DNA from 4 places in the Streptomyces sp. NPDC002787 genome. Region 3 is predicted to be linked to each of the others. Evidence: riboswitches for the same ligand, from Rfam matches in the RefSeq annotation. Region 3 holds a riboswitch; each other region holds the start of a gene.
What was found. A riboswitch is a leader RNA that binds a small molecule or an ion and turns the genes downstream of it on or off. The one in region 3 is predicted to bind cyclic di-AMP.
Positions count from the first base shown of each region.

Region 1: it holds a riboswitch for cyclic di-AMP, as region 3 does, so the genes downstream of both, ACWD26_RS32120 (LysM peptidoglycan-binding domain-containing M23 family metallopeptidase) here and ACWD26_RS09180 (NlpC/P60 family protein) in region 3, are expected to answer to the same signal.
Region 2: it holds a riboswitch for cyclic di-AMP, as region 3 does, so the genes downstream of both, ACWD26_RS04190 (M23 family metallopeptidase) here and ACWD26_RS09180 (NlpC/P60 family protein) in region 3, are expected to answer to the same signal.
Region 4: it holds a riboswitch for cyclic di-AMP, as region 3 does, so the genes downstream of both, ACWD26_RS30370 (M23 family metallopeptidase) here and ACWD26_RS09180 (NlpC/P60 family protein) in region 3, are expected to answer to the same signal.

Region 1 is NZ_JBSFVC010000026.1:121,005-126,730, forward strand. It holds gene ACWD26_RS32105 (TetR/AcrR family transcriptional regulator) at 1-521, shown strand, start outside; gene ACWD26_RS32110 (SGNH/GDSL hydrolase family protein) at 711-1,496, opposite strand; gene ACWD26_RS32115 (DUF6250 domain-containing protein) at 1,642-2,355, opposite strand; gene ACWD26_RS32120 (LysM peptidoglycan-binding domain-containing M23 family metallopeptidase) at 2,535-3,533, opposite strand; cyclic di-AMP (ydaO/yuaA leader) riboswitch at 3,538-3,696, opposite strand; gene ACWD26_RS32125 (alpha-galactosidase) at 3,999-5,726, opposite strand, start outside.
Region 2 is NZ_JBSFVC010000003.1:26,998-32,723, reverse strand. It holds gene ACWD26_RS04210 (dihydrofolate reductase family protein) at 1-443, opposite strand, end outside; gene ACWD26_RS04205 (MarR family winged helix-turn-helix transcriptional regulator) at 537-1,091, shown strand; gene ACWD26_RS04200 (GTP cyclohydrolase II) at 1,308-1,967, shown strand; gene ACWD26_RS04195 (PP2C family protein-serine/threonine phosphatase) at 2,077-3,198, shown strand; cyclic di-AMP (ydaO/yuaA leader) riboswitch at 3,468-3,625, shown strand; gene ACWD26_RS04190 (M23 family metallopeptidase) at 3,637-4,698, shown strand; gene ACWD26_RS04185 (aldo/keto reductase) at 4,840-5,726, shown strand, end outside.
Region 3 is NZ_JBSFVC010000005.1:253,270-258,995, reverse strand. It holds gene pcrA (DNA helicase PcrA) at 1-1,573, opposite strand, end outside; cyclic di-AMP (ydaO/yuaA leader) riboswitch at 1,816-1,991, shown strand; gene ACWD26_RS09180 (NlpC/P60 family protein) at 2,001-3,209, shown strand; gene ACWD26_RS09175 (hypothetical protein) at 3,253-3,606, opposite strand; gene ACWD26_RS09170 (NlpC/P60 family protein) at 4,118-5,197, shown strand; gene ACWD26_RS09165 (LuxR C-terminal-related transcriptional regulator) at 5,460-5,726, opposite strand, start outside.
Region 4 is NZ_JBSFVC010000024.1:46,780-52,505, reverse strand. It holds gene ACWD26_RS30380 (M16 family metallopeptidase) at 1-719, shown strand, start outside; gene ACWD26_RS30375 (M16 family metallopeptidase) at 716-2,104, shown strand; cyclic di-AMP (ydaO/yuaA leader) riboswitch at 2,308-2,482, shown strand; gene ACWD26_RS30370 (M23 family metallopeptidase) at 2,495-3,283, shown strand; gene ACWD26_RS30365 (GntR family transcriptional regulator) at 3,495-4,196, shown strand; gene ACWD26_RS30360 (HPr family phosphocarrier protein) at 4,355-4,636, opposite strand; gene ACWD26_RS30355 (bifunctional acetate--CoA ligase family protein/GNAT family N-acetyltransferase) at 4,828-5,726, shown strand, end outside.

The sequences.
Region 1 (5,726 bases), on a different contig from region 3:
CCGACGTGGCCGCCGTCCTCGGCGTCAGCAACGCCCTGGTCCTCTACCACTTCTCGACCAAGGAACGGCTGGTGGCCGAGGCCTTCCGCTACGCCGCCGAGGACGACCTCGCCCATCTCCGCAAGCTGTTGAGCCGCCGCACGACGGCCCTGCGCCGTCTGCGAACGGCCGTGCGCTGGTACGCCCCGACCGGCCAGGCCAAGGGCTGGCGGCTCTGGATCGAGGGCTGGGCGGTGTCCCTCCGCGAACCCGCCCTGCGCGAGGTCACCCGCGACCTGGACGCCCAGTGGAAGGCCGCGCTCACCGAGGTCATCGAGGCGGGCGTGGCGGCCGACGAGTTCCGCTGCCCGGATCCCCCGGCAACAGCCCTCCGCCTCACCGCCCTCCTGGACGGCCTGGCCGTACAGATGACGACGTACGACGGCGCCGTCTCCCGTACCCGCGCCGAGCGCTGGGCCGAGGAGGCCCTGGCCCGAGAACTGGGCCTGAACCGCAAAACCTGGACGCCCACCCCCACCTGAACCACACGGACACGCGTCCTGAAAGGGGCGTGACTAACTGCGCGAGCGGGCACGGGGACAGGGCCTCGTCCACGGCGCGGCACCCCACGGCGAACAGACGCCGACCGCCCCCGAACCTCCCGCCCGCGCACACGAACCGGCCCACCTCCGGTCGGCACGCACTCCGGCCCGACCACCGGAGGCACCCCCTCAGGCCACCGACTCGATCCGCATCTTGATGTCGTCCGGCGACAGATGCCCCTTCGCCGACACATGGTCCCCGGACGACTCGCCCCGCAGCCGCCGCCCGATCCAAGGCACCAGGTACTCCCGCGCCCACTGGATGTTGTCCCGCCGCATCTCGAACGTCCCACGCGGCGGCAACGGGGGCCACGGCTGATCAGGATCCGCCGGAACCTCGACACCGAGCACCTGCCCGGCGCGCAGGGCGACCCGTGTGTGCCCCTCGGGAGACAGATGCAGCCGATCGCCGTCCCAGGCCCGCCGGTCCTGGACGGTCTTCAGCGACCACAGGTCCAGCACCGGGCAGCCGTACCGATCCGCGATGGCCCGCACATGCCCGTTGTACGTGGCGATCTTGCCGCGCAGATGCCTCAGCACAGGCACGTCCCGCGTATCGAAACCGGTCGTCACCATGACGGTGCCGATGGCCGAGGTGAGCGTCGAGACCGCCCGCTCGAACCGCTCGGCGACCTCGTCCGGGTCGGTGCCGGGCCGGATGATGTCGTTGCCGCCCGCGCAGAACGAAATGAGATCCGGCGCGAGCTCCAGCGCACGCGGCAGCTGATCCTCGACGATCTGGTCGAGGAGCTTCCCCCGCACGGCGAGATTGCTGTAGGAAAAGTCGCCTTCCGGCACCCGGTCCGCGAGAAGCACCGCGAACCGGTCGGCCCAGCCGACGAACCGCCCATCGGGCCCGGGGTCGCCGACGCCCTCGGTGAAGCTGTCCCCCACCGCCACGTACGACCCGATCATTGCTCTGCTGTCATTCGAATCGTCTGTCACATCGCCCCATGATTCACCTTGGGATGTGACCTACGCGACCGTAATAAAGGCTTGACGCCCGGTGAGATAGACCACGCGTCAAGCCTTGGTCAACTCCGGAATACAGACGCGCTCATCACCGGCCGACCAGCCCCCACACGCGGAAGTCCTCGATCCGGAAGTGACTCCACGTCGTCCGGAACGCGAAGTGCCCACCCGTGTACGGCTCCGGGTCCACGTAGTCGAACACAAGCCGTCCGTTGTTCCACCAGCGCACGGTGGGGCCGTCCGAAACGATCCGTACGCGGTTCGGCTCGTTCGCGACGAGCAACGGCTCGGTGTAGTCGAAGACCAACGGCCGCACACCCGCCTCACCGACGTACCGACGCAGCCGCGTCGTGGTGTTGTAGTTGGCCCCGTAGCCGGAGTAATAGGTCTTCAGGTAGTCGTACTCGGCGAGCGCACCACCTCGCGGGGTGGCGAAGACATCGTCCGGTGAACGCACGTCGACGGCGTTCCAGAAGTTATTGAGGTCGGAGACACGGTCATTGACGCCTCCCTCGGACACGGGCGTGGCCGTGTACTCGATGACGTACGGCCCTTCCAGCCTCCGCTTGAACCACACGGTCGCCCCGGCCGGCACATCGACGTCCAGCACCCCGCCCGAGGCCGTGACCGAGCCACCCCTCTCCAACTCCACGGCCCACCGACCGAGTCCGTGCCGAAATCCGTCCCCGGCGATCAGCCGCCCCCGCCGCCGACGCGACGTCGCACTCGCGACCGCGGCCGGAGCAAGCGCCGCGACAGCGGCACCGGCAGCGAGGACCCCAAAGGCTCTGCGGGTGGCCATGACACTCCTTGTGTAGGTGACCCAGAAGACAGAAAGCGCTTACAGGATCACTCTCTCCCCACGGTCACACCACTGTCGAGACCCCCTCGACCAAGCCACGGCACGCCGAAGGCCGGACCCCCGGGATCAAGGGGGTCCGGCCTGTCACAACCGGCGGGGTGCGAACGAACGCGTCAGCCTCAGACGCCGACGCCCTTCGACCGCAGGTACGCCACCGGGTCGATGTCCGAGCCGTAGTTCGGGGTGGTGCGGATCTCGAAGTGGAGGTGCGGTCCGGTGACATTGCCGGTCGCCCCGGAGAGGCCGATCTGCTGACCGCCGGTCACGGACTGGCCCGCGGAGACGGAGATCGACGACAGGTGGGCGTACTGGGCGTAGTAGCCGTCGGCGAGCTTGATGACGACCTGGTTGCCGTACGCGCCGCCCCAGCCGGCGGAGACGACGGTGCCCGCGCCCACGGCCTTGAGGCTGGTCCCGGTCGGCGCCACGAAGTCGACGCCGGTGTGGTAGCCGCTGGACCACATGCTGCCGGCGGTCTTGTACGCGGTGCCGATGCTGGCGCCCTGGAGGGGCATGCTGAAGCCGGAGCCGTTGGACGACGAGGACTGCCCGCTCGACGTGGAGGTCGACGCCTGGGTGTCCTTCGACTCCTGCGTCGAGGAGCCGGAGGACTTCGACGACTGGGTGGACTTCGACGACTGCGACGGCTGGGTCTTCGCCGACGACTGCGGCGTCCCGCTCGACGGGGCCCGCTCACCGATCGTGAGCTTCAGTCCCGGGTGGATGAGCGACGGGTCGGAGCCGATCGCCTCGCGGTTGTCCGAGTAGAGCTGCTTCCAGCCGCCCTCGACGTCCTGCTCGTCCGCGATCTTCGAGAGGTAGTCGCCGACCTTCACCGAATAGGTCTTGGTCGCCGCCTTCTTGGTGGCGGTCTTCTCCGCCTGCGCGGCCTTCTCAGCCTGCTCGATCCGTGCGCCCGCCTCGGCCGCGGCCTTCTCGGCGGTGATCGTGGCCGTCTTCTCGGAAACGCCGGAGACGGCGGCCGTCGGGGTGGCGGCGTGGGCGCCTGCGGCGCCGATCAGCGGCAGCGCGAGCGCCGCGCCACCGGTGCCGGCGGCGGCGATCGAGCGGGTGAAGCGCTGGGACTTCGGACGGCGGTGCTTACCCTTCGCGGGCATGGCGAATTCCTCTCCGTCGCCTGCGAGGTGAGCTGTCGGGTGCGGACTGGAGATGTCCGGCCGTGCTTGCGCACGGCTTTACCCCTAGCCGTTCCGGAGACCGGAACAGGCGGTACTACCTGTGGGTCCCCCGCTCCTGCCGTGGATCGGGTCGGTACTCGGCTCCGGTCGGCGGCAGGATTGGGCGTCCGTCCGGATTGACGCCGAACGTAAGCGACTTGTGCCCACAGAGACAACCATTGGGACTTCCTGTGCGTCTTCCTCCCTGATCCTTACATCAATTCATGATTACGCTCCGTAAAAGACCGACCTTAATCGTTTTCCAACCGCCCTGGAAACAGTCCGGAATTACATGGACATGACGGCGACAGACGGTCACGAATATGACGCTGCTCACGCACCTACGACCCAGTAGCCTTTATTCCAGGGCGTGTTGGAATTACCGCTCCATTTCGGACAGTTCACTCATGTGCGACGGAGGCGGATAACTGCCGCATCGAAGTCGCCGCGCAGTCCGGTCCGCAATCCGTGATGCGACAGCACGGCACCCCGATACACCTCACCCGTTTCGCGGCACTCATACGTTCCTGCCGGGTCGAGGCCGCGCAGCCGGAGCGGGGCGAGCGGTTCGCCGTAGTGCTGCGCCTGGAGCCAGGCCAGCACGACGACCTCGTCACCGTGCACGTACTGCACGGCGCTCAGCCCGCCCGTTGGCGGCCGCAGCCGGTAGAGGTCGCCTCGCTGCACGACCGGCCGGATCTCCTTGTACAGCTCGACCCAGTCCCGCGCCTCGGCCAGCTCCTCCTCGGTCCACTCGGTCAGGTCCCCGCCGACACCGAGCACACCCGCCATGGCACTGACGAAGCGGAACCGCAGCGAGCTGACCCGGCCGTTGAGCTGGTTGTTCGGGCTGTCGGTGACCCACGCGGCCATGATCCGGGCCGGGTGGATCTGACTGAAGCCGTGCTGGATGGCGAGCCGGTCGAGCGGGTCGGTGTTGTCGGAGGTCCACACCTGGTCCGTCCGGGCCATGACCCCGAGGTCGATACGGCCGCCGCCGCCCGAGCACGACTCGAACGCCACCCCCGGATGCGCGGCCCGCAGCCGGTCCAGCAGGGCGTAGAAGGCCCGCACATGCTCGACCCACAGCTTCTGCGGGTACGACTCCCCGGGCCAGCCGGCGTCCGTGAAGCAGCGGTTGAAGTCCCACTTCACGTAGTCGATCGGCGCACTGGAGAGAAGCGCGTCCAGCCGCTCCCAGAGGTATTCCTGGACGTCCTCGCGCGCCAGATTGAGCACGAGCTGATTGCGCAGTTCCGTCCGCTTTCGACCCGGTTGGAACTGCGCCCATTCCGGGTGCGCCCGGTACAGCTCACTGTCCGGATTGACCATTTCCGGCTCGACCCAGATGCCGAACTGCATCCCGAGTGCGTGCACAGAGTCGGCGAGCGGCTTCAGCCCCTTCGGGAAGCGATCCGGATTGGGCGTCCAGTCGCCGAGCCCGGCCCGGTCGCTCGTACGCGCCCCGAACCAGCCGTCGTCCACCACGAACAGCTCGACCCCCATGGCCGCCGCCCGCCGCGCGAGGGCCCCCTGCTGTTCCTCGGAGATGTCGAACTCGGTGGCCTCCCAGGAGTTGAAGAGCACCGGCCGGTCCTGGTCCGCTTCCGGGATGACGTACGTCCGCTGATACGCGTGCCAGGCTCGGCTCGCCCCGCCGAAACCACCGTCGCTCCACAGGCCGGCGAAGACGGGCGTGGTGAACGTCTCGCCCGGCTCCAGCCGCAGCAGACCGGACTCGTCGTATCCGGCGCCGCCGGTGATCTGCACGCGCGCGTCCGGGAGTTGGGCGACCGCGATCCGCCAGGACCCCGACCAGCCGAGGGCGCAGCCGTAGACCTCGCCGCGCTCCTCGGTGGCGTCCGTGTCGAGGGCGACCCAGGGCAGATGCTGGTGCCCGGTGTGCCCGCGCCGGCTGCCGATGATCTTCTCGCCGTAGGTGAGGTCCCCACGCACCAGCCGGGACTCGGCCGCCCACCGCCCGTGCAGCTGGGACAGCCGCCAGGCCTCCTCCTCGCGAGGCGGCAGCGTCCAGGTCGCCGAGTCGGCCCGCAGCAGCTCCACCGCCGGCCCGTCGTTGGCCAGGGTCACCCAGCGCTCGATCACGTCGTCACGCATCCGGTAGTGCAGCGT
Region 2 (5,726 bases), on a different contig from region 3:
CCGAGGTGGTCGAGGACGGCGGGCCACTCCACGTCGGGGCCGAGGGACACGACATCCACGCCGTTCGGGCCGGTCGGCAGAACCGGTCCGCGCAGCCGCTCCGCGCCCTTCTCCGTCGTGTACACGACCTTCTCGCCGCCGGTGTGCCAGAACTGGGCCGTCGGGTCGAGGTCGCCGGACGCGCTGACCGCGACCTTCAGCGGATACTCCGGGAGTCCTGCGGCGACACGGGCCGCGCGGCGCTCGGGGGAGTTGACCAGCAGCCGGGGGTTGTCGGTGCGCAGGGTGCCGGCGCCGATCAGGATGGCGTCGTTGGCCGCGCGCACCTCGTCGACCCGGTCGAAGTCGGCCGGGCCGGAGAGCAGCAGCCGTTCGGGGCCGGTGTCGTCCAGGAAGCCGTCGAGGGAGACGGCGGCGGACAACAGGACGTAGGGCTGGGGCATGGACGCGCTCCCTGACGGTGATGTGACGACGGCTACGGCCTTGGTTACGGCTGCGGCTTGGTTCAAGTTTTAAACAATAACTACACTGTACGTATGACGACCCGCTGGCTCACCCCCGAGGAACAGCGTGCCTGGCGTGCCTACGTGGCCGCGAGTTCCCTCCTCGAGGACGCGCTCGACCGGCAGCTCCAGCAGGAGGCCGGCCTGCCGCACCTCTATTACTCCGTGCTGGCGGCCCTCTCCGAGGTGCCCGAACGCCGGATGCGGATGACCGACCTCGCCGCGCACCTGAAGATCACGCGCAGTCGGCTGACATACGCCGTGACCCGGCTGGAGAAGGACGGTGTGGTGCGGCGCGAGGACTGCCAGTGGGACAAGCGGGGCAGCGTCGCCGTGCTCACCGATGAGGGCATGGCCCTGCTGGAGCGCACGGCACCGGGCCATGTCGAAACGGTCCGCAAGGCCGTCTTCGACCACCTCAGCCCGGAGCAGATCGTCCAGTTCGAGGAGATCTGCGGGGCCATCGCGGCAGCGATCCAGGGCGGCGACCCGCAGGCGACCGGCTCGGAGGACCTGCCGTGGCGCCGCCGCGCCTGCCAGCAGTCGAGTCAGCCGAGTCCGTCCCCTCACCCGAGTCCGTCCAGCTAGCCGAGTCCGTCCCCTCACCCGAGTCCGTCCACCAAGCCGAGTTCGTCCAGTCGGCCAGGGCGGTAGCGGCTTTCCGTGAGGGTTCCCTGGGGCGCGGGAATGTGAGCCATCCCAAATCGGGTTGCTTGAAATTTGAAGCAGGGGTTAGAGTCCTGCCGAGCGCCATGCTTCAAATCTGAAGCATGGCGACATCCGCACCAGGACCGGAGAACCCGCATGCCCGACTTTCCCGCTGCCACCCCGCGTGCCCGCGTCCGGGTACCGCTGCGATTCCACGACGGCTACAGCGTCGACACCGAGATGGTCACCTTCCACGGCCTCGTCGACGGCCAGGAGCACGTGGCGATCGTCCTCGGCGACCCCGCGCCCGGTACGGCCCCGCTGGTCCGGCTGCACTCCGAGTGCCTGACCGGTGATGTCTTCGGCTCGGCCCGCTGCGACTGCGGCCCGCAGCTGCGCGAGGCGGTGGAGCGGATCGCCGACCGGGGCGGGGTCCTCCTCTACCTCCGCCAGGAGGGCCGTGGCATCGGCCTCTACAACAAGCTCGACGCGTACGCCCTCCAGGACCAGGGCCTCGACACCTACGAGGCGAACGCGGCCCTCGGCCTGCCGGAGGACGCCCGCGACTACACGTCGGCGGCCCAGATGCTGGGTGCCCTCGGCATCGACGAGCTGGACCTGCTCTCCAACAACCCCGACAAGGCGCAGCAGCTGCGCGACCTCGGCGTCGGCGTCCGGCACCGCGTCCCCACGGGCGTCTTCACCACCGCCCACAACGTCCGCTACCTCCGCGCCAAGGTCCTCCAGACCCAGCACACGCTTCCCCTGCCGGAACTGGCGGACCTGCCGGAACTGACGGAGCTGTCGGCGGGCTGATCCCGGAAAACCGGCCCCCTCGCCCCCTCCCGGCCCGGCCCCCTCCCCTCCCTAGCCCACTCGGCCCCGCCGACTAGCCCCGCGCCCCACCGCCGGAAACCCTGTAGATGTGGGGCAGCCAGAGGGAGCGAGGGAGCCGGCCGGTCGGCGGTTCTCGTACGCCCGCGCGCTCGCCTGCGGCCTGCCCGTCCTGCTGATCGCCATCGGCCTCTTCTATGACCACTTCACCCCGCGCGAGTTCACGGCGGTCCCCTTCTTCACCGCCGCGCCCCTCGTGGCGGCGCCGCTCTTCTCGCTCCACGGCACGCTGATCACCGGCGCCGCCTCGGTCGCCGGCATCACCGCCGTACGGGTCCACTACGGCGACACGGGCCATGTGGACGCGATCACCGAGATCGCGACGGTCGCCACCGTCGCCGTACTGGCCGTGCTCATCAACCGTCTCGTCCGCCGCAGCGACGCCCGGCTCGCCACCGCCCGCGAGATCGCCGAGGCTGCGCAGCGGGCCGTACTGCCGGTGCCGCAGGAGCGGATCGGCGGGCTGGAGATCGCCGCGCGGTACGAGGCCGCGCAGGCCGGGGCGTCGATCGGGGGCGATCTGTACGCGGTGCAGGACTCCCCCCACGGCGTACGGCTGATCGTGGGCGATGTGCGCGGCAAGGGGCTGGGGGCGGTCTCGGCGGTGGCGGTGCTGATCGGCGCGTTCCGGGAGGCGGCCGAGCAGGAGTCGACGCTCGAAGCGGTCGCCCAGCGGCTGGAGCGGGCGCTGGCCCGGGAGGCGGCACGGCGCGAGGCCGCCCGACGGGACGGGACCGTGGAGTACGAGGGGTTCGTCACGGCCGTACTGGCGGAGTTCCCGCACGACGCCGGCCGCGCACGGATCGTCAACCGCGGCCACCCCTCACCCCTGCTGCTGTACGCCGACGGCACCCTGCGCACCCTGGACGCCCCGCAGCCCGCGCTTCCGCTCGGCATGGACGACCTGGGCACCTGGCCGGACCGCGCCGAGGAGACGGGGTTCCCGCCCGGCGCCACGCTGCTCTTCTACACCGACGGCCTCTCCGAGGCCCGCGACAGCCACGGTGTCTTCTACGACCCGGCCGAGCGACTGTCCGGCCGTACGTTCCCCGGCCCGCGCGCCCTGTTGACAACCCTCGCGGACGAGGTGCGCCGCCACACGGGCGACCGCACGACGGACGACATGGCACTCCTCGCGATCCGCCGCCCCTGACACCCCTCCCGCACCTCTCTCTCACATCTCTCGGCGTGGGATCACGGAGCGTGTCCGTTCGAACTTCCTCCGTATAGAAACTGACTTACCGTCAGAACAACTGTTACTCCTGAGGCAAGGTCAACTCGCCCGTTTTCCGCCCTTCATGACCCGTAAAGTCCGAGGCGAAAGCCGGAACGATCATTCAGAACAGCTTGGAATGGAGCGCCCGCGTCTATTAACGTTCGATAACGCAGCGCGGTCGTCCCAGCCGTCACAAGAGACGGCTCCGTGCTCACGCGCCGAATCCCGCAAGGGAACCGGGGAACCACCACCCTGGGGTGAATCGCGCGCAAACCGTCGTGGCAGCACGTCAGGTTTACGCGCGTAGGAGACCTTCCTGCTCCGAACCCGTCAGCTAACCCGGTAGGCGAGAAGGAAGGAAAGGAGTACGCCCACGTGGCGTCGAACCGGTCCGCGACCGAAGCCCCGTTCGTACCTAGCCAACGCGACGGCGAGAGCCAGACGTTCGGCTACGGCAGCTACAACAGCGACAACGAGGGCCCCTGGCAGGAGTGGAACCCCACCGAGGACTCCCTTCGCCCCGCTCGCGGTCGGCACCGCGTCGCCAAGAAGAGCGGCGTACTCGCCCGTGGCGGTCTCGCCCGCAGCTCCACGGTGCTCGGCGTCGGTGTCATAGCCGCCGTCAGTGGCGCCGGCATGGCCAGCGCGCAGTCCGGCAAGGCCCCGGTGTCCATATCGATGCCCGACATGCCGAACGTCGGCTCGGTCTTCGAGGACGACGCCGAGGAGCCGGAGCCGCAGGCCTCCACCAGCCCGCTCAGCAGCGCCGGCCTGATCGCCGCCGACACCGAGCAGGGCGCCGCCGACGCCGGTGAGGCGCTCCGCGCCCGCATCATGGCGCAGGCCGAGTCCCAGCAGGACGCGTTCGACAAGGCCGCCGCCGAGGCCGCCCAGACCGCCGCCGCGGAGAAGGCCGCCGAGCAGGCCGCCAAGGAGAAGAAGGAAGCCGAGGCGAAGGAAGCCGCCGCCAAGAAGAAGGCGGAGGAGGAGGCCGCGGCGAAGAAGGAGGCCGAGCGCCTCGCCGCCCTGGCCAAGCAGTTCGCGCTTCCCACCTCCTCGTACACCCTCACCTCCTCCTTCGGTCAGGCCGGCCCCTACTGGTCCTCCGGCTACCACACCGGCCTCGACTTCGCCGCCCCCACCGGCACGCTCATCAAGGCCGTCCACAGCGGCACGATCACGCAGGCCGGCTACGAGGGCTCCTACGGCTACAAGACCGTCCTCACCCTCGATGACGGCACCGAGATCTGGTACGCCCACCAGTCCTCCATCGGCGTCAGCGTCGGCCAGAAGGTCGCCACCGGCGATGTGATCGGCCGCGTCGGCGCCACCGGCAACGTCACGGGCGCCCACCTCCACATGGAGGTCCACCCCGGCGGCTCCTCCAGCGGCATCGACCCGGCGGCGTGGCTGCGCAGCAAGGGTCTGAACCCGTAAGGGCCAGGTAGGACTCGCAGACCCAGCCGTGCGCCGCGTAACCCGATGAGGGGTGCGCGGCGTTCGTCATGCCCGGACGCTTCACGCATCATTCACGCTGAGGCGGAATGCGGACGTCCGTTCCACCCGTTGACCCTGAACATGACTTCTCTTCGCAAGCTGGGCACGTCCGACATCGAGGTCTTCCCGCTCTCCCTCGGCGGCAACGTCTTCGGCTGGACCGCAGACGAGGCACAGTCCTTCGCCGTCCTCGACGCCTACGCGGCCGGCGGTGGCAACTTCCTCGACACCGCCGACTCCTACTCGGCGTGGGTCGAGGGCAACAAGGGCGGCGAGTCAGAGACGATCATCGGCAAGTGGGTCGGCTCCCGGGGCAACCGCTCCGACGTGGTCATCGCGACCAAGGTGAGCCAGCACCCCGAGTACCGGGGCCTGACGGCGGCCAACATCAAGGCGGCGGCCGACGCGTCCCTCACCCGCCTCGGCACCGACTACATCGACCTCTACTACACGCACTTCGACCAGCCCGAGGTCCCCGTCGAGGAGATCATCACCGCCCTCGACGACCTGGTGAAGGCCGGCAAGGTCCGCGCGATCGCCGCGTCCAACATCACCCCCGAGCGTCTGCGGGCCTCACTGGACTTCTCGGAAGCCGAGGGCCTGGCCCGCTATGTGGCACTCCAGCCCCACTACAACCTGGTCTCGCGGGACACCTACGAGGGCTCCCTCCAGAGCCTCGCCGCCGACCACGGCCTCTCCGCCGTCCCGTACTTCGCCCTCGCCAAGGGCTTCCTCACGGGCAAGTACCGCCCCGGCACGACGATCGACAGCCCCCGGGCAGCCGGCGCCGGCGCCTACCTCGAAACCCCGGCCGGTATCCGGGTCCTCGCCGCGCTCGACGAGATAGCCGAGGCCCGCGGCGTCGCCCACGCCACGGTCGCCCTCGCCTGGCTCACCGCCCAGCCGACCGTCACCGCCCCCATCGCCTCGGCGCGCACCGTCGACCAACTCCCGCCCTTGCTCGCCTC
Region 3 (5,726 bases):
CGACGCGCTTCAGGGCCTGTGGGAAGCTGATCTTCTCGCGCTGCGAGAGCGCGTCGATCATGGCCTCGGCGCGGTCGCCGATGCCGCGCTTCGGCACGTTCAGGATGCGGCGCAGCGGGACCGAGTCCTCCGGGTTGGCGAGAACACGCAGATACGCGAGGACGTCACGGACCTCCTTGCGCTCGTAGAAGCGGACCCCGCCGACGACCTTGTAGGGCAGGCCGACACGGATGAAGACTTCTTCGAAGACACGGGACTGGGCGTTCGTACGGTAGAAGACGGCGACGTCTCCGGCCTTCGCCTCGCCCGCGTCCGTCAGTCGGTCTATCTCGTCGGCGACGAACTGGGCCTCGTCGTGCTCGGTGTCGGCGACGTAACCGGTGATCTGGGCGCCCGCGCCCGCGTTGGTCCACAGGTTCTTGGGGCGGCGGGACTCGTTGCGCTCGATGACGGCGTTGGCCGCGCTCAGGATGGTCTGGGTGGAGCGGTAGTTCTGCTCCAGCAGGATCGTCGTCGCGTCCGGGTAGTCCTCCTCGAACTGGAGGATGTTGCGGATGGTCGCGCCGCGGAAGGCGTAGATCGACTGGTCGGCGTCACCCACGACGCACAGCTCGGCCGGCGGCACGTCCCATTCGTTGGGCGGTACGTCCACAGGGTGCTCGGAGGTACCGACCAGCTCTTTGACCAGCGCGTACTGCGCGTGGTTGGTGTCCTGGTACTCGTCGACGAGGACGTGGCGGAAGCGGCGGCGGTAGTGCTCGGCGACATCAGGGAAGGCGCGAAGCAGATTGACCGTCGTCATGATCAGGTCGTCGAAGTCGAGCGCGTTCGCCTCGCGGAGGCGGGACTGGTAGAGCGCGTAGGCCTGGGCGAGGGTCTTCTCGAAGCCGTCGGAGGCCTGGGCGGCGAAGTCCTCCTCGTCGATCAGCTCGTTCTTCAGGTTCGAGATCTTGGCGCTGAAGGACTTGGGCGGGAAGCGCTTCGGATCGAGGTCCAGATCACGGCATACGAGCGCCATCAGCCGCTTGCTGTCGGCGGCGTCGTAGATCGAGAAGGAGGACGTGAAGCCGAGCTTCTTCGACTCCCGCCGGAGGATCCGTACGCACGCGCTGTGGAAGGTCATCACCCACATCGCGTGGGCGCGCGGTCCGACGAGCTGCTCGACGCGCTCCTTCATCTCGCCCGCGGCCTTGTTGGTGAAGGTGATCGCGAGGATCTGCCCCGGGTGGACATGCCGCTCGCCGAGCAGATGGGCGATGCGGTGGGTGAGCACACGGGTCTTGCCGGAGCCGGCGCCGGCCACGATGAGCAGGGGGGAGCCGGCGTGCACCACCGCCGCACGCTGGTTCTCGTTCAGCCCGTCGAGGAGCGCCGCCGCGTCGAGGGCGGGGCGGGGGGCGCCGTCGCGGTAGTACGCGTCCCGGTCCGGTGGCACGTCGAACTTCCCGCCGAACAGATCGTCCGGAACCGACTCCGTTCCGTGATCGTCCTCGGGCGGCGGCGGGGGCTCCTCCTCATGGCCGCGGGGGGCCTGGAGGTCCGCCAGGAAGCTGTCGTCAAAGAGGCTGCTCATCGCTCTCCGAGTCTAGGCGCCCCCACTGACAGCGCGGGGCCGCCCCGGGAAGTCCGCACCCGCCCACCCACCGTACCCAACCCGCGACGGTGAGCGATCGAGCGTATCGCCTGTCGCGCCGAAGAGGCTAAGGTCACGAAAACGTATCGGGCATATCGAACATCAACCTTCACACGGGCCACACGAGTTGGCTAGCTTTTTCTTCTGGGCCGTACGACCCAACCGGCGAACGTCGCCGGGCCGCACGACCTCCGCCGAGTCCGGTACGCCTTTTCGTCGGCAGCCGGAGCCGGGGACCCACCGATCCTCTGGGGTGAATCGACCCGACCGCCGCTCGCGGTGAGGGGCGTAGGGCAAACCTTCCGAAGCTTGCGCCCGAACCCGACAGCTAACTCGGTAGGCGGACAACGGAAGGAGACGCCGAACCATGGCGCCGCACCGCAAGCCGCGTCCGACCGGCCGGACGCGCGCGGGCATACGCACCCCCGCTCTCGCCACCGCCGCCCTCACCTCCGTGGCGCTGCTCTCCCAGACGGCCACCGCCGCGCCCTCGACCGAGGACAAGCCGAGCCTGGAGGAGGTCGAGAAGAAGGTCGACGACCTCTACCGCCAGGCCGGGTCGGCGACCGAGAACTACAACGCGGCCAAGGAGAAGACGACCAAGCAGAAGAACAAGGTCGACACCCTCCTCGACGACGTCGCCAAGCGCACGGAGAAGCTCAACGAGGCGCGGGAGGAGCTGGGTTCGTTCGCGGCCGCCCAGTACCGCACGGGCGCGGCCACCCCCGACCAGGCCTCGCTGCTGGTGGCGGACGACCCGCAGGCCTACTTCGACCAGAACCAGCTGATGGACCGGCTGACGGACCGCCAGAAGGGCGCCGTCGACGGGTACATCACGCAGCAGGCCGAGGTGACGGAGCAGCGCCAGGAGGCGAGCGACAGCCTCGAACAGCTCACCGAGTCACAGAACACCCTCAAGGCCCGCAAGGCCAAGGTCCAGGCGAAGCTCGCCGAGGCCCGCGAACTGCTCTCCACCCTCACCGCCGAGGAGCGGACCCGGCTCGCCGCGATCGAACAGCGCGAGCGGGAGGAGGCCGAGCGCAAGGCGGAGGAGCTCGCGCGGCAGCAGGCGGCCGCCCAGGCGCCTGCGCAGGCGACGCCCCAGGAGACCCAGGAGAGCCAAGGGAGGCAGGAAGCCCAGGGAGGCACGGGGACGGTCCAGGAGGACACGTCCACCGGCTCCGAGACCGCGGCCCCGGCCGAGGACGCCACCTACGCCTCGAAGGCCGCCAAGGCCCTCGCCTTCGCCCGCGCGCAGATCGGCAAGCCGTACGTCTGGGGCGCCACCGGCCCCGGCTCCTACGACTGCTCCGGCCTCACCCAGGCAGTCTGGAAGGCCGCCGGCGTCGACCTCCCCCGCACCACCTACGACCAGGTCACCGCCGGCACGACCGTCTCCCTCACCAACGCCAGGCCCGGCGACCTGATCTTCTTCTACGACAACATCGGCCACGTCGGCCTCTACATCGGCAACGGCATGATGATCCACGCCCCGAAGCCGGGGGCGTACGTCCGCGAGGAGTCGGTCTTCTACGACGGGGAGTCGTCGATCCACAGCGTGGTGCGGCCGGCATGACGGCAGGGTTCAGGGGGCGCGAGGGCTCGGGCCCGGTGAGCCGTCAGGTCCAGAGCACCGCGATGAAGATGTTCACGGTCGTCAGCGCGCCCACCAGCCCGAACAGCGGCTTCTCCACCGTCTCCTCGTCCCGTTTCACGTAGACCAGCCCCAGGATCACGATCAGCAGGGCCAGCTTGATGCCGATCTTGATGTTGTTGACGGGCTGGTCGTCGGCCTGGTTGAGGCCGACGAGGAGCGCGCCGGTGACGAGCATGGTCAGGGCGCCGTGGAGCATCGCGGGGACGAAGCGGGCGGTGTCCTGGCCCATGGCCTTCATCTGGGTGAGGAAGCCGCCCAGGAGGGAGGCGATGCCGATGATGTGCAGGGCGACGAGGATGTGGATGAGTACGTCCATGCGCGGAGCCTATTGAGGGGGCTGTGCTCCGTCGGGACCGGGGCGGGCGCCTGTGCCGGGGTTCGCGCCAGTGCCGGGCCGGGTGCCGGAGGGTGCTTCGCGGGATCCGTTCCAACCGGAACAACCTTGCATATATGCGCTCCATAGCACCACCGCACTCCCGTCTGGTCCGAAATCGCCGCATCGGTCATCGCAGAGCGTGAAGCCCGCGGCACCAGGACGGGATCACGGTCACATACGGTCACCTCATGGTCGATGCGCGCCACTTCCGTACAACGCGTTACCGGCCCACCACGCCCAGGTTTAGCGTCCTCCAGCAGGTGACCGGCTCCCCACCGCCGCCCGGGCCAGGGGCGGCAGTCGGCCACCACCGCCGAGAAGGTCCGGCGGCGTCCCGCTCCCCCTGTGCGGGCCGCCGCCGGACGCGTAACCGCTCCCCCAGGCGGTCCGTACGGACAGACCGATGTTCGTACAACGGACGGCGGTCGTACGGAGAGGACGTGGAGTCCACGTGGCAGCGCACCGCAAGCCCAGACAGCGCTCGCTCGGCGGCCATACGGTCCGCACCGCCGCGACGTTCGCCCTCGCGAGCGCGGCGACCGCGACGGGTTTCGACGGCACCGGGCACGCCGATCCACAGCTCACGCCTGAGCAGGTCAAGGCGAAAGTGGACAAGCTGTATCAAGAGGCGGAGGTCGCCACCGAGAAGTACAACGGCGCGAAGGAGAAGGCCGACAGGGCGCAGGAGAACCTCGAAGAGCTGCGCGACCAGGCCGCCCGCCGGACGGAACGGCTCAACTCGGCGCGGGACGAACTCGGCACGCTGGCGGCGGCGCAGTACCGGAGCGGGAGCATCGACCCCTCCTGGCAGCTCGCTCTCTCCAGCGATCCGGACCAGTACCTGGACGGCGCCGCCCTCATCGAGCGGGTCGGCAGCCGCCAGGCGGCGGACGTGTCGAGCGTACGGAAGCAACTGCTGGAGATCGAACGGCTGCGTGGGGCCGCCCGCGTCGAACTGGGCACGCTCAAGACCCGGCAGACGGAACTCAGGCGACACAAGAAGACGGTCACCTCGAAACTGACCAACGCGCGACAGCTGCTCGGCCGGCTCCCCGCCGAGGACCGGGCACGGCTCGACACCGCGGGCAGCGCCCCGGGGCACGCCTCACGCTCCTCCGCGTCGTCCCAGCGCGCCCTCACCGGCCCGGTCTCGCCCACGTCCTCCACCGCCGAGGCCCCCAACTACCGCGCCGCCGCGGCCATCTCCTACGCCTACACCAAGATCGGCAGCCCGTATGTCTGGGGCGCCACCGGCCCCAACGCCTTCGACTGCTCCGGCCTCACCCAGGCCGCCTATCGCTCCGCCGGCATCTCGCTCCCCCGCACCACCTACTCCCAGATCAACGCCGGCCAGCGCGTCGCCCGCTCCGAACTCCGCCCCGGCGACCTCGTCTTCTTCTACTCCGGCATCAGCCACGTGGGCATTTACATCGGCAACGGCCAGATGATCCACGCCCCGAACCCATCCGCCCCGGTACGCGTGGCCCCACTCGACGAAATGCCGTTCGCGGGGGCGACGCGGGTGGCTTGAGCGACGCGCGTGGCTTGCCTGCGCAAGCGGCTCGGCACCGCCGCTACGGCCGGCTGCCGGCACGTCAGAACAAGGACGACCTCGTCCTGCTCGCCGACGACGCCGTGTGGGACGAGATCCCCCTGCCCGACTCGCCGTCGACGAGGGGGCGGGCATCACCGAGCCCGAGTCCGACCTCGCCGCAGCCAGCGTCTTTCAGTTGAGCCCCCGGGCGCGGCTGCGGTGGCGGTGTGGGTGAGGTCCGGAGGGGGTGGTGTGGGTGTCACACCAAGCGTCGTGCCGTCGCCCACCTCGTCAGCTCATGCCGGTTGGAGAGCTGCAACTTCCGTAGCACGGCGGAGACATGGGATTCCACCGTCTTCACCGAGATGTAGAGCTGCTTGGCGATCTCCTTGTACGCGTAGCCACGGGCGATGAGACGCAGTACCTCGCGCTCTCGCTGGGTGAGCCGGTCGAGGTCCTCGTCGACGGGTGGGGCGTCGGTGGAGGCGAAGGCGTCGAGGACGAAGCCGGCCAGACGCGGGGAGAA
Region 4 (5,726 bases), on a different contig from region 3:
TCGAGAAGTACTTCGGCTCCATCCCGGCGTACGACGGCAAGCCCGAGCCGCGTGACGGCACGCTCCCCGACATCATCGGCGAGCAGCTGCGCGAGGTCGTCGAGGAGAACGTGCCCGCGCGCGCGTTGATGGCCGCCTACCGGCTGCCCGAGGACGGCACGCGCGCGTGCGACGCCGCCGACCTGGCGCTCACGATCCTCGGCGGAGGCGAGTCCTCCCGTCTCTACAACCGGCTCGTCCGCCGTGACCGTACGGCCGTGACGGCCGGCTTCGGTCTGCTGCGCCTGGCCGGCGCGCCCTCCATGGCCTGGATGGACGTGAAGACCTCCGGTGACGTCGAGGTGCCCGTCATCGAGGCCGCCGTCGACGAGGAGCTCGCCCGGTTCGCCGCGGAGGGCCCCACGGCGGAGGAGATGGAGCGCGCCCAGGCCCAGTTGGAGCGCGAGTGGCTGGACCGGCTCGGTACGGTCGCGGGCCGCGCCGACGAACTGTGCCGGTTCGCGGTGCTGTTCGGCGACCCGAAGCTCGCCCTCACCGCCGTCGACCGCGTCCTCGACGTGACCGCCGAGGAGGTCCAGGAGATCGCCAAGGCGCGTCTGAGGCCCGACAACCGCGCGGTGCTCGTCTACGAGCCCGTCGACGGCGAGGAGGACGACACAGAGGAAGCCGCGGCGCAGGCCGCCGAAACCACCGACGAGACCGAGGAGTCGGCGAAGTGACCGAGCTCGCGACCATGGACTTCCACCCGCAGCCCCAGGCCGGCGAGGCCAGGCCCTGGGCGTTCCCGGCGCCCGAGCGCTCCACCCTCGACAACGGTCTGACCGTCCTGCGCTGCCACCGTCCCGGCCAGCAGGTCGTCGCCGTCGAGGTCCTCCTCGACGCGCCCCTGGACGCCGAGCCCGCCGGTCTCGACGGTGTGGCCACCATCATGACCAGGGCGTTCTCCGAGGGCACCGACAAGCACACGGCCGAGGAGTTCGCCGCCGAGCTGGAGCGCTGCGGCGCCACCCTCGACTCGCACGCCGACCACCCCGGCGTTCGGCTCTCCCTCGAAGTGCCCGTGTCGCGGCTGGCGAAGGCGCTCGGCCTGCTCGCCGACGCCCTCAGGGCCCCCGCGTTCGAGGACAGCGAGATCGAGCGGCTGGTGGCCAACCGGCTCGACGAGATCCCCCACGAGACCGCCAACCCGGGCCGCCGGGCCGCGAAGGAGCTCTCCAAGCAGCTGTTCCCGGCCGACTCGCGCATGTCGCGCCCCCGCCAGGGCACCGAGGAGACCGTCGAGGGCATCGACTCCGCGGCCGTACGCGCCTTCTACGAGAAGCACGTACGCCCCGCGACGGCCACCGCCGTGGTCGTCGGCGACCTCACCGGCGTCGACCTCGACACGGTGCTCGGCGAGACCCTGGGCGCCTGGACCGGCTCCCCGGCCAAGCCGCGACCGGTGCCGTCCGTGACCGCCGACGACACCGGGCGGGTGATCATCGTGGACCGCCCCGGCTCCGTCCAGACCCAACTGCTCATCGGCCGGGTGGGCGCCGACCGGCACGACCGCGTGTGGCCGGCCCAGGTGCTCGGCACGTACTGCCTCGGCGGCACCCTCACCTCCCGTCTGGACCGCGTCCTGCGCGAGGAGAAGGGCTACACCTACGGCGTGCGCGCGTTCGGCCAGGTGCTGCGCTCCGCACCCGACGGCTCGGGCACCGCGATGCTCGCCATCAGCGGCTCCGTGGACACACCCAACACCGGACCGGCGCTCGACGACCTGTGGACGGTGCTGCGCACCCTCGCCGCCGAGGGTCTGACCGACGCCGAGCGCGACGTCGCCGTGCAGAACCTCGTCGGGGTCGCCCCCCTCAAGTTCGAGACGGCCGCCGCCGTGGCGAGCACGCTGGCCGACCAGGTCGAGCAGTACCTGCCGGACGACTACCAGTCGACGCTCTACCGCCAACTCGCCGCCACGGGCACGGTGGAGGCCACGGCCGCCGCCGTGAGCGCCTTCCCGGTGGACCGTCTGGTGACCGTCCTCGTCGGCGACGCCGCGCAGATCGAGGAGCCGGTCAGGGCCCTCGGCATCGGCCAAGTCACCGTCGTACCGGCCGAGTAGAAACCGGGCAGAACGACGCGCGTCTCCGGGGCCCTGGTGACTGAAGAGTCGCCAGGGCCCTCGTTTGTCCCTATTGATGGGGGAGGTTGCACGTCTGCCCTGTGGCGTACGCCTCAAAACCCGTGATCCGTTTGTTATTTCGAAGACGGCGCCCTTAGCGTCGGTCCGGCTGTTCGTCAGCAGTCCGCCGCAGCCGCGGCACCGGACAGTCATCGCCGAGTCCCCGCATGGCGCGAGCCAGGGGAGCCGGGGACCCACCGCAGTCCCTGGGGTGAATCGGGTGCCCTTCGCGAAGCGACGCGAAACGGGGGGCAGCCGTAGGAGACCTTCCTGCTCCGAACCCGTCAGCTAACCCGGTAGGCGAGAGGGAAGGAAAGGACCAGCCACTTCATGGCGTTCACCCGCGCCCCCGGGAAGCACCGCCGTCCCGGCCGTGTGAAGCGCGCGACCACGAGGAACGTGGGCGTCGCCGCTCTCACCACCACCGGTGTCATCGGCACCCTGGCAGCCCCCGCGCTCGCCGCGGAGGAGCCCGCCGTCGAGCAGACCGGTCTCAACCAGATCATCACCCTCGGCGACACGGTCGCCGACCAGGTCGACGCCCAGGCCGCCGCCCAGCAGCAGGCCGCCGAGGTCGCCGAGATCAAGAAGAAGGCGCAGGAGGAGGCCCGCAAGGCAGCCGCCGAGAAGGCCGAGCAGGAACGTGCCGCCGCCAAGGAGCGCGAGGAGATCAAGGCCCGCGCCGCCCGTGCGGCCGAGCGCGAGCGCCTCAACTCCTATGTCGCGCCCATCAGCGGCTCGTACATCTCCACCGGCTACAAGGCCGGCGGCGCCGTCTGGTCCTCCGGCAGCCACACCGGCGTCGACTTCCACGCGGCCTCCGGCACCGCCGTCCTCGCGGTCGGCTCCGGCACTGTCGTCGAGGCGGGCTGGGGTGGCGCGTACGGCAACAACATCGTCATCAAGATGAACGACGGCACGTACACGCAGTACGGCCACCTGTCGTCCATCGGCGTCTCCGTCGGCCAGACGGTCACCCCCGGCCAGCAGATAGGCCTCTCCGGGGCGACCGGCAACGTCACCGGCGCGCATCTGCACTTCGAGGCCCGGACGACCGCCGAGTACGGCTCGGACATCGACCCCGCCGCGTACCTGCGCTCGCACGGCGTGAACATCTGACGCCTCGCTCAGCTCTTCCCGGAAGGCCCTGGCTCACCGAGCCGGGGCTTTCCGCGTTGTGACGTACTCCTTGTCCGTTGTGACACACCTCCTGTCCAAAAAATATCCATGGATTCCGGTCCGCCATCGGAAATTCCGGCTCGCTGCAATAGAGTCACTGGAACACACGTCAATCATCGACGTTTCACGGGGATTAAGGCGGAGGTCGGTCATGCGTATTCCGGCGCACTCGGTATGCACGGCTATCCGCGACGACATCGTCGCGGGTGTCTACGAGCGCGGCAGCCGCCTCACCGAGGAACTGCTCGCGCGCCGGTACGGCGTCAGCCGGGTCCCCGTGCGTGAGGCGCTGCGCACGCTGGAGGCGGAAGGGTTCGTGGTGACCCGTCGGCACGCGGGCGCGTGCGTCGCCGAGCCGACCGAGCAGGAGGCCGCCGACCTGCTGGAGATGCGCATGCTGCTGGAGCCGCTGGGCGCCGCCCGCGCCGCCCAGCGCCGTACGGAGGCACACCTCAAGGTGCTGCGCGGCCTGGTCAGGCTGGGCCAGGAGCGGGCCAGGCGGGGCAACAGCGAGGATCTGCGCTCCCTGGGCGGCTGGTTCCACGAGACGCTCGCACAGGCGTCCGGCAGCCCCGCGCTGACCTCGACACTCGCCCAGCTGCGGCACAAGATCGCCTGGATGTACGCGGTCGAGGCGTCGGCCGACCCCGTGGAGTCCTGGGCGGAGCACGGCGGCATCGTGGACGCCGTCGCGCGTGGCGACAGCGAGCGGGCGCGAACGATCACCTCCCTGCACACCGAGCGCGCGACCGCCGCGCACCGGCTCCGCTTTCCCGCCGCCGGCGGGGCGGAGCGGCCGGATCGTGTGAGGACTTCGCAACACCCTGTAAACATGCCAAGCCTGCGGCATTAACACGGGAGCCGTATACAAAGAGAGCGGAATTTCGAGGGGCATTTTTCCTGCTGCCCGCAGAACGGAAATGCGAAGGGCCCGCCCGATAAATCGGACGAGCCCTTCGACGTGTGTGCGGGTGGCCTTTCAGGCCTTTTCCGCTTTCTCTAGCGGGTCATTCAGACCGTCTCGGGGAGCTCTTCGAGCCCCTCCGCCACGAGCTTGGCCAGACGGTCCAGCGCGATGTCCGCGCCCTCGGCGTCGGAGGCGAGCACGATCTCCTCGCCGCCCTGGGCGCCGAGGCCCAGAACCGCCAGCATGGAGGCCGCGTTGACGGGGTTCCCGTCGGCCTTGGCGATCGTCACGGGGATACCGGAGGCCGTGGTGGCCCGGACGAAGATGGATGCGGGGCGGGCGTGGAGGCCCTCGGCCCAGCCGACGTTGACGCGGCGCTCAGCCATGTGATGCTGCCCTTCAGGTTTCTCTGGTACCTCGAAGAGGTCTAGACCGGGTTGTCTAGACCAGTTTCCCATATGGTGAAGCGGGCCGGAACGGGGCCCACGGCCTGACCGCGAACCGGCTGTCGTGCTTCTGTTGTGCTTCCCCAGACTGCCTCGCGCCGTTGTCGGACGCGAGCCGTACTCTGGGGCCCATGCAGACCTCGTCGGACCGGCACGAGTACCCCGCCCACTGGGAGGCCGACGTGGTGCTGCGCGACGGCGGCACCGCACGCATCAGGCCCATCACCGTTGATGACGCCGAGCGTCTCGTCAGCTTCTACGAGCAGGTCTCGGACGAGTCGAAGTACTACCGCTTCTTCGCGCCGTACCCTCGCCTGTCCGCCAAGGACGTCCACCGCTTCACGCACCACGACTTCGTGGATCGGGTGGGGCTCGCCGCCACCGTCGGCGGCGAGTTCATCGCCACCGTACGCTACGACCGCATCGACGCCGACGGAACGCCCGCGTCCGCCCCGGCGGACGAGGCCGAGGTCGCCTTCCTCGTCCAGGACGCGCACCAGGGCCGGGGCGTCGCCTCCGCCCTCCTCGAGCACATCGCCGCCGTCGCGCGGGAACGCGGCATCAGACGCTTCGCCGCCGAGGTGCTGCCGGCCAACACCAAGATGATCAAGGTGTTCACCGACGCGGGGTACCAGCAGAAGCGCAGCTTCGAGGACGGCGTCGTCCGCCTGGAGTTCGACCTGGAGCCCACCGACCGCTCCCTCGCCGTGCAGCGCGCGCGGGAGCAGCGCGCCGAGGCCAGGTCCGTCCAGCGGCTGCTCGCCCCCGGCTCGGTCGCCGTCGTCGGCGCGGGGCGCACGCCCGGCGGAGTCGGCCGCAGCGTGCTCGCCAACCTCCGGGACGCGGGGTTCACCGGACGGCTGTACGCGGTGAACAAGGCCCTCGGGGAGGACGAGAAGGAACTCGACGGGGTGCCCGCCCACCGGTCCGTCGCCGACATCGGGGGCCCCGTCGACCTCGCGGTCGTCGCCGTCCCGGCCGCCTACGTCCCCGAGGTCGTCGCCGAATGCGGCGAGCGCGGCGTCCAGGG